2 regions of the Nonomuraea sp. NPDC003804 genome follow, and region 2 is predicted to be linked to the other one. Evidence: riboswitches for the same ligand, from Rfam matches in the RefSeq annotation. Region 2 holds a riboswitch; the other holds the start of a gene.
What was found. Region 2 has a riboswitch for cyclic di-AMP ahead of ABZX22_RS29620 (hypothetical protein). Riboswitches for the same ligand answer to the same signal wherever they lie in the genome.

Region 1: linked by a shared signal. The riboswitch ahead of ABZX22_RS37745 (C40 family peptidase) and the one ahead of ABZX22_RS29620 (hypothetical protein) in region 2 are both predicted to bind cyclic di-AMP.

Annotation. Positions count from the first base shown of each region.
Region 1 is NZ_JBEXMT010000037.1:34,464-39,066, forward strand. It holds gene ABZX22_RS37740 (hypothetical protein) at 1-607, opposite strand, end outside; gene ABZX22_RS37745 (C40 family peptidase) at 687-1,262, opposite strand; cyclic di-AMP (ydaO/yuaA leader) riboswitch at 1,336-1,478, opposite strand; gene ABZX22_RS37750 (LysR family transcriptional regulator) at 1,819-2,748, shown strand; gene ABZX22_RS37755 (NlpC/P60 family protein) at 2,712-3,668, opposite strand; gene ABZX22_RS37760 (NYN domain-containing protein) at 3,770-4,603, opposite strand, start outside.
Region 2 is NZ_JBEXMT010000024.1:23,727-28,329, forward strand. It holds gene ABZX22_RS29605 (AI-2E family transporter) at 1-653, opposite strand, end outside; gene ABZX22_RS29610 (DeoR/GlpR family DNA-binding transcription regulator) at 1,015-1,794, shown strand; gene galT (galactose-1-phosphate uridylyltransferase) at 1,791-2,852, shown strand; cyclic di-AMP (ydaO/yuaA leader) riboswitch at 2,919-3,055, shown strand; gene ABZX22_RS29620 (hypothetical protein) at 3,059-4,012, shown strand; gene katG (catalase/peroxidase HPI) at 4,100-4,603, opposite strand, start outside.

The DNA.
Region 1 (4,603 bases), on a different contig from region 2:
GCCGGGGCGAGCCCGGCGCGAAGGCGGCGTCGGCCGGCAGCGCGCCGGGCAGCCGTCCCGCGCGCGCCTCGGCCGCCAGTTCCGCGGCCGCCACCCGCGTCGCGAGTCCCGAGCGCAGGTAGCCGACGTAGTCGGCGAACCCTTCCCGCAGCCACACGGGCCGCCCTTCCGTTCCGGCGGCCACGTGGGTCAGCTCGTGGGTGAGGACGACGTCGCGGCCCACGGGTGTGAGGCGCGCGAAGGCGCCGGGCAGGACGATCACCTGTCCCGCCGAGGCCAGCGCGGCCAGCCCGTCGACGGGGCCCGCGCCCGCGAGGGCGGCCGCCTCCGCGGTGGTCCTGGGCACCACGACCCGTGGCCGTACGGCGCGCCGCAGGACCGCCGAGACGGTGAGGGCCGCCGCGTCGGCCCGCGCGGCCAGGTCGCGCAGGAGGGCGGCGGCGGTGTGGTGCCCGACGACGAGCGAGCGCGCGCCGTAGGCGACGACGACGCCTGACTCGCCGAGCGCGCGGGCCTCGGGCGGCAGGCGGCGTCCCGCGGACCCGGCCACCGTGCAGATCGCCGGTCCGGCCAGCGCGGCCGCCAGCAGGGTTCTGCGGGTCACCACGGCTGTGATGCTAGCCCGGACAGGCCGAAGCCCCGTCCGAGGGGGATGGACGGGGCTTCGGGCCTCCGGCGGCCGGGGGCTACGCGCCGGGGCGGACCGCGCCGGCGAAGGACGCCTTGCGCCAGCCGCCGAGCTTCTCGATCCGCACGGTCTTGCCCGTGCTCGGCGAGTGGACCATCCGGCCCTTGCCGACGTACATGCCGACGTGGCCCTTCCCGCGGAAGAACATCAGGTCACCGGGCTTGAGATCGTTCCACCTGACCTTCTTCTTGATGCGCGCGTACTGGCTGTACGTGACGCGGGGGATCTTGATGCCGGCCTTGGCCCAGGAGTACTGGACCAGTCCCGAGCAGTCGAAGGCGCCGGGTCCTGTGCCTCCGAAGCGGTAGGGGTCGCCGATCTGCTTCTTGGCGGTGGCGACGGCCCTGGCCGCCTTCAGCCGCTGTCGAGCCGCCTTGGCCTGCCGCGTCGCCGCAGCCGTCGACGCCGCGCCCGCCTGTACGGCCGGCGCCGTCTTCACGGTCGTCGTCGTCGCCAGGGTGGTGGTCACCGGGGTCACCAGGGTGGTGGTCGCGGGGAGCGCTGTCGCGGGGGCCGCTGTCACCGGGGTCACCGTCGCCTGCGCCGCGGGTGCGTGGAGGACGATCCCTCCCATCGCCACCACGACGCCGCTGAGGGCAAGGCAGGACAGACGGGTTGTGCTAGAGGGGGTAGACAGAATGTCTCCTTGGGACTTCCACCAATGCCTACCGGGTTAGCTGACGGGTTCGGGCGGGGAAGTCGCCCTTCCGGCCCGCAGGCCGGATTCACCCCAGGAACGTGGGTCCCCGGCTCCGTGCTCCATGCCGCACGGACTCGGCGGGTCGACCGCGCACGCCTGTCTGGGGTTACGGCGCGGCGACCAGCGGATCTTTATGCGTGCACCGGCCGCTGGGAGGCCGGTGGGCGGTTCCGGCGCCATGGCTTGGTCGCCGCGATGCGAGAACGTACCTGGCGCCCCAAGGCCAGGCAAAGGCCGGGCAAAGCTGTCAAGATCACCGACTGGTTCTTGTCAGAAGAGGAGTCGCTGCTCTGTGGCGGGTTTCGTTATGCGAATGTGACCCTGCTCACACTTGCTTCTGTGGCGACCTGTCAGATCACATCCGTTACTTTCCTCACACTCCCGGTATAAGGAGAATTAAGCCTTAATACCTGCGACATACACTCGGCGCATGCTTGATGGGTGGTCGCTACGCGTCCTGGTGGAGGTCGGACGGCGCGGCTCGTTCTCCGGAGCGGCCGAGGTGCTCTCCATGACCCAGCCCGCCGTCTCGCGGCAGATCGCCATGCTCGAACGCCACACCGGCGTCACGCTCTTCCACCGCCGCCCGAGGGGCGTCCAGCCGACGGAGGCGGGCCGGGCGGCGATCGAGCAGGCCATGGCCGTGCTCGACGGCATGAGCCTGTTCGAGACCAGGCTGCGCGCCTTCGCCTCGGCGGACATCGGCCGGGTCAGGGTCACCGCCTTCCCGAGCGCGGCCACCAGGTTCGTGCCCGAGAGCTTCCGCCGCTTCGCCGCCGACCACCCGGGTGTCGAGCTCTCCCTCAAGGTCGGCGGCCCTGACGTCGCGTTCCCCGTCACCGCCGACCTGGCGGAGGGCGCCGCCGACGTCGCCCTGCTGACCTCGTGGGGCCCCGTCCCCGACCCGGGGCTGGAGGTGCTCGACCTGTTCGACGACGAGCTGCTGGTCGCCCTGCCGGCCGGGCATCCGCTGGCGGCCGGAGAGCGGGTACGGCTGGCCGACCTAGCCGCCGAGCCCTGGATCGACGGCACGCACCCCGACGGCCTGGCCCCCGTCGCGCAGCTGCGGGCCGCGATGGGACGCGCGCCGAGGATCGCCCACCTGTGCGACGACTGGAACGGCCGCCAGGGCCTGGTGGCGGCGGGCGTGGGCGTGATGCTCCACCCGTCGATCGCGGGCATGGCCGTTCACTCCGGCATCCGGCTGGTCGAGCCCGCGCCGCGACTGCCCGCCAGGCGGATCAGCGCCGCCGTCCTGCCGGCGCCGGGCCGCCCGTCCGCGGTGAGCGCCTACCTGCGGGTGCTGCGCGAGATGAGCGAGACCTACGGCCGGATGGCGCCGACCAGCCGCCCGCCGTAGGAGGACAGGCTGGCGACCTTCACCACGTCACCCGTCTGGGGGGCGTGCACGATCTTGCCGCCGCCGGCGTAGATGCTCACGTGCCCGAGCCCTGAGCTGAAGACGAGGTCGCCGGGCTGCAGCTTGTCGAGGGAGACCCTGCGCTTGGCACCCCAGGCCCACTGCTCCCAGGTGGTGCGCGGCAGCGACACGCCGGCGGCCCGCCACGAGGCCTGGGTCAGTCCCGAGCAGTCCCAGCCGCCCGGGCCCGTCCCGCCGTACTGGTACGGCTTGCCGATCTGCGCGTAGGCGAAGCTCAGCACGGCGGCGGCGTTGCCGGAGGCCGAGCCGGTGTACTTGAGGCCGGTGCTGTTGGGGTTGCCCACCCGGTAGGCGCCGAGCCTGCGCAGCAGCTTCTCCTGCTGCTCGACCAGCTCGAGGATCTTGTCCCGCTCCGACTTGACGTCGTCGCGCAGCTTGTCGGCCTCGGTGAGCGCGCCCTGCGCCTCCTCCTTGTCGGCCTTGAGCTGCCGGTTCTCCTCGTCGAAGGCGGCGAGGGTCTGCGCCCGCTCGGCCGTCATCTGGCCCATCAGCGCCATGCTGCCGAGGGTCGCCGTGGGGTCGGCGTCACCCATCAGCGAGGACCAGGTGGTGGCGTCGACGCCCTGGTAGGCGTTGACCGCCATGCCGACGACCTCGGCACGCAGGCCCGCCACCCTGGCCAGCTTGCTCTTGTACCTGGTGTTGAGCCCGTCGTAGGTCTTCTTGGCCTTCTTGTACTTCTCGGTGGCCGTGTTGTACCTGTCGACGACCTTGTCGGCCTTGTCGTTGAGCTTCTCGAGCTTGGCCTTGGCCTGCGAGATCGAGGGGCGGGGATCGGCGAGCGCGCCGTCCAAAGGCAGGAAAAGCGCTCCGAGCGCGAGACCCACAGCCACCGGCACCCGGCCAAACCTCACGACGACACGCCTCCCAGTGATCACGCCTGGGGCGAAATAGTACAGAAGCGGTGCCTAGCAGCTCAAAAAGTCAGTCAATTTGTGACCTAGGCTCGGCCAAGACGGCGCAGGAGCAGCGCCGACTGCACGGGGCGCGCCCCCATCCTGCGCACCGACTCGGCCACCTCGCGGTCGGAGGAGACCACCGCGATCGCCCTGCCCTGCGGTTCGGCCCGCACCAGCTGGCGGATCAGATCGTCGGCGATCTCGCCGGGCGCGCTGAACATCACCCGGACCCCGCGCGGCGCGACGACCTGCACGGGCGCGTTGAGCTCCGCGCCGTCGAAGACGACCGTGACCTCGACCCTGGTCTGCGCGACCAGGCCGCCGAGGCCCGTCATCAGCCGGTTGCGCTGGTCGGCGAGGGTGAGCGTGCCGTACCCGGTCTTGGTGACGTTGTAGCCGTCGATGATCAGGTGCACCTGGGGCAGTGCGAGCAACTGGTCGAGCAGCTGCGGGTCGTCGTCGGCCAGCGCCCTGGCGGGCACTCCCCGCACAGTGGGCGCGCCGGGGGCGACGGCCGCGACCGAGTCGGCGGGCCTGCTGATCGTCGTGGGCAGGGCGAGCTCCCTGCGCAGCCCGGCGGAGGCGTCCTGGAGCGCGTCCAGCAGCACCCTGATCCTGGTGTCCTCGATGCTGCGGCCCTCACGGGCCGCCCTGCGCGAGGCCTCGAGCTGCCGCTCGACGTCGACCAGGCGCTCGCGCGTCCGCCGGAGCTCGGCCTCCCCCGCGCTGCCGGCCGTGGACGCCGCCACCCTGGCATCCTCGGCGGTCTGGGCCAGCTCGGCGGCCCGCTGCTCGGCGGTCTTGAGCCGCTCCCTGGCGTCGTGGAGCTTGCGGCGCAGGTCGGAGTTCTCGGCCCTGGCCGCCTTGAGCTGCTC
Region 2 (4,603 bases):
AGTGGTACCCCGAGCAGCCACAGCGCGCCCGCGTCGAGCACCGCCACGATGAAGCCGAAGACGGTGCAGACCACCAGGTAGCGGCAGGTGCCCCTGGCGAAGTCGGTCAGCGCGCGCACGAGGTCGGGTTTGGTGCTCTGCAGCCGGCGGACGGCGGCCTGGATGTGGCCCGCGTCCATGCTCATGCCGTACGCCAGCAGGATGATCACGATGAACGCGGAGGCGACGTCGAGCAGGCCGCTCAGGAAGCCCTGCACCAGCGGGACGAGCTTGCCGGGATCCAGCGCCTTGACGGCGGCGCTGATCTGCTGGGGGGTGATCCCGAGGCCGGCCAGCCACTGCGTGACGGAGGCGGCCAGCTGGTGGTACTCGTCGGCGTACTGGGGAAGCAGGCCGGCCAGCCGTGCGATCGAGACGACCAGGGCACCCACGAACGCCAGCAGCACCAGCAGCACGACCGTCAGCGGCACGGTCACCAGTACCCACGAGGCCGCGCCGCGCCGCTTCAGCCAGGCGCGCAGCGGGCTGACGGCGATCGTCAGCGTGAGCGCGAGGAAGGCCGGGGCCATGATCGCGCTCGCGCGCCTGAGCCCGACAAGGATGACCACCGCGGCACCGAGGCCGATGAGGATCCGCAGTCCACGCGACATCATGGGTCACACTATCGCGACCGTCGGTGACGAAGGCAGGCAACCGCGCCGGTCAGCGCGTTGTACGGGGTCGCCGCGGTCGCTGCCCGCGGCGCCGGAGGGGGGAGCGGACATCGGGTACGCGGCGTACGCGGTGTACCCGATGTCCTGCCTCAGCGAGCGTTGGGACGCTTGCCGTGGTTGGCCGCCTTCTTCTTGCGGGCCTTGGTCTTGCGGGCGCGCTTCGCCATCGCCTACCTCCTCGTGTGATGATCCCAACCTCTCGCGAAGGCGGCGGCCCGGACAAGGCCTTCGCCAGATTCCACTCCCCATGTTTCAACATAGTTGTGTCATAATTTGGTGGAATCTGTTGGAAGGAGGGCACATGCTCGCACCACAGCGGCAACAGGCGATCCTGGAGCGCGTCCGTCGCAGCGGCGGAGTCCGGGTGGCCGACCTCGTCCGCGAGCTCGGCGTCTCCGACATGACCATTCGCCGGGACCTGGAGGCGCTCGCCGAGCGGGGCCTGCTCGAGAAGGTGCACGGCGGGGCCACGATCAACGGCCCCGGCTCGACGGAAGAGCCGGGCTTCGCCGCCAAGTCGATGCGTCAGCAGCCGGAGAAGGACGCGATCGCCCGCAGGGCGGCCACGCTCGTCCGCCCCGGCACCGCCGTCGCCCTGTCGGCCGGCACCACCACCTGGACGCTGGCCCACCACCTGGTCGACGTGCCGGACCTCACCGTCATCACCAACTCCATCCCCGTCGCCGACGTCTTCCACCGCAGCCCGCGCGCCGACCGCACGGTGGTGCTCACCGGCGGCGTCCGCACGCCGTCCGACGCCCTGGTCGGCCCGGTCGCCGTCGCGGCCATCAGGCGGCTCCACGTCGACACGCTGTTCCTGGGCGTGCACGGCATGAGCACCAAGGCCGGTTTCACCACCCCCAACCTGCTGGAGTCGGAGACCGACAGGGAACTGGTCGCCTCGGCACACCGCCTGGTGGTCCCGGCCGACCACACCAAGTGGGGCACGGTCGGCATCAGCACGATCGCGGAGCTGTCGGAGGCCGACGTCGTCATCAGCGACGCGGCCCTGCCGGACGAGGCGCGCGCGGAGCTGGCCGAGCGGGCGGGAGAACTGATCATCGCGGAGGACATCAAGTGAAGCGCACCATCGCGCACATGGCCGACGGCCGAGAGTTGATCTACTTCGACCGGCGCGACGACGCCGACCGGAGCGCGATCGACGAGCGCGAGCTGCCGCCCAGGCCCGCGGCCTCCGAACTGCGCTACGACCCGCTCACCGAGGAGTGGGTGGCGATGGCAGGTCACCGGCAGACCCGCACGTTCCTGCCGCCGGCCGACGAGTGCCCGCTGTGCCCGACCAGGCCCGGCAAGCCGACCGAGATCCCGGCCGCCGACTACGACGTCGCCGTCTTCGAGAACCGCTTCCCCAGCTTCTCCACCAACCTGGGCACCTACGCCGCCCCCGGCGGGCTGAGCGAGGTGCGGCCGGGGGTCGGGCGCTGCGAGGTCGTCTGCTTCACCTCCGACCACGACTCCTCCTTCTCGGCGCTGTCCGACCAGCAGGTGGAGCTGGTGATGGAGGCCTGGGCCGACCGCACGGCCGAGCTGTCGGCGATCCCGGGCGTGGAGCAGGTGTTCTGCTTCGAGAACAGGGGCGCCGAGATCGGCATCACGCTGGCGCACCCGCACGGCCAGATCTACGCCTACCCCTACGTCACCCCGCGCACCCGCCTGCACCTGGCGGCCGCGGCCAAGCGGCCGAACCTGTTCGCCGACGTGCTTGCCGCCGAGCGGGCGGGCGAGCGTGTGGTGGCCGCCAACGATCTGTGGACCGCGTTCGTGCCGGCCGCCGCCCGCTACCCGTTCGAGGTGCACCTCTACCCGCACCGCCAGGTTCCGGACCTGGCGGCGCTCACCCAGGAGGAGCGCGCCGCCTTCGGCCCCGTCTACACCCGCGTGCTGAAGGCGCTCGACGGGCTGTTCGGGGTGACCATGCCGTACGTGGCCGCCTGGCACCAGGCCCCCGTACGGCACGGCCGCGACCTGGCCTACCTGCACATGGAGCTGTTCAGCATCCGCCGGGCGCCGGAGAAGTTGAAGTACCTGGCGGGCTCGGAGTCGGCGATGGGCGCCTTCGTCAACGACGTTCTGCCCGAGGACGCGGCGCGGCTGCTTCGATCACAAGTAGATCACTAATTAATGTCCGCTTGAGGTCGCATTACGGGGGATTTACTACTAATATCCCGATTCGTCGGCTTTCGCAGCCGTCACATGCCTAATCCTGGGCGCGTTGCCCGGAGCCGGGGACCCATCGAGAACCTGGGGTGAATCCACGCGTGTGGTAGGGCTTCTCCCGCCCGAACCCGTCAGCTAACCCGGCCGGCAGACGGAGAGGATCGTTCGTGGCGTCCCCCACGTCCCGTTTCGCATGCGGTGCTGTCGCCGCGCTGTCCCTCGTGATCGGTTCCGCGACCGCGGTCTCGGCTGCCCCCAAGCCGTCCGAACCGCAGTTGCGGACCGAGCTGAAGAAGCTCAACACCCGGGTCGACAAGCTGATCCGGACCTACAACGCCAAGCGCGTCTCGCTGGCCAAGGCCCAGAAGGACGCGAAAGCGGCCGGGAAACAGCTCGCGGCGGCCGAGCAGACGCTGGTCACGGCCGAGAAGGAGGCCTCGAGGATCACCGAGCTGCGCTACCAGGCCAGCACCCCTGACCTGCCGACGCTGCTGTTCACCCCCGACCTCAACACCGCCGCCCTGCTCGAGCAGATGAGCGCCGAACAGGACGCGGTCGTCAAGAACGTCGCCGCGGCGCGCGACACCAAGAAGCAGGCCGCCGACGCGGCCACCGCGCTCGCCGACCGCATCAGGACCGAGACCGAGCAGGTCGCCGGCGACCGGAAGGCCGCCGAGGGCATGATCAAGGACATCGAGAAGAAGCTGCAGGCCCTCGTGCCGACCGGTCCTGGCCGCAAGGCCGACGGCAGCTGGGCGCCCGAGCTTCCCGCCGGGTCGGACAACATCACCCCGCGCACCCGGCTCATGCGCGACACCATCAAGAAGACGTTCGCGCTGCCGTTCGAGGTGGGCTGCTACCGGTCGGGCAGCAGCGGGGAACACCCCCTCGGACGGGCCTGCGACTTCATGATGAGCTCGGGCGGCTCCATGCCCGCGGCCGTCAACCGGACGCTGGGCGACCAGATCGCGGCGTGGGCGGTGAAGAACCAGACCCGCCTGGGCGTCAAGTACGTGATCTGGCGGCAGCGGATCAACAGCGGCAGCGGCTGGCGGCCGATGTCCGACCGCGGCAGCATCACCGAGAACCACTACGACCACGTCCACGTCTCGATGAACTGAAAGCAGGCGATGGCGAGCCGCCTGGACCGATTCGCCTCCGCCGCCTCCGCCGCCCCCGCCGCCCTCGGCGGCGGGGGCGTTCACGGGTCAGGCGAGGTCGAACCGGTCGAGTTCCATGACCTTGGTCCAGGCCGCGACGAAGTCGGTCACGAACTTGTCGCGGGCGTCCTGGCTGGCGTAGACCTCCGCGAGGGCCCGTAGCTGGGAGTTGGAGCCGAAGATGAGGTCGACCGCGGTGGCGGTCCACTTCACCTCATCGGTGACCACGTCGCGGATCTCGTACAGATGCTCCTCGGAGTCCGATGCCTTCCACCGGGTGCCCAGGGAGAGCAGGTTGGTGAAGAAGTCGGTGGTGAGTACGCCGGGCCGGTCGGTGAGGACGCCGTGCCGGGTACCGCCGACGTTGGCTCCGAGGGAACGCAGGCCGCCGATGAGGACGGTCATCTCGGGCGGAGTCAGGTTGAGCATGTAGGCACGATCGACGAGCAGCACCTCCGGTTGCGTCTTCTCGTCGGAACGCAGGTAGTTGCGGAACCCGTCGGCCCGCGGCTCCAGGACCCGGAAGGACTCGACGTCGGTCTGCTCCTGAGT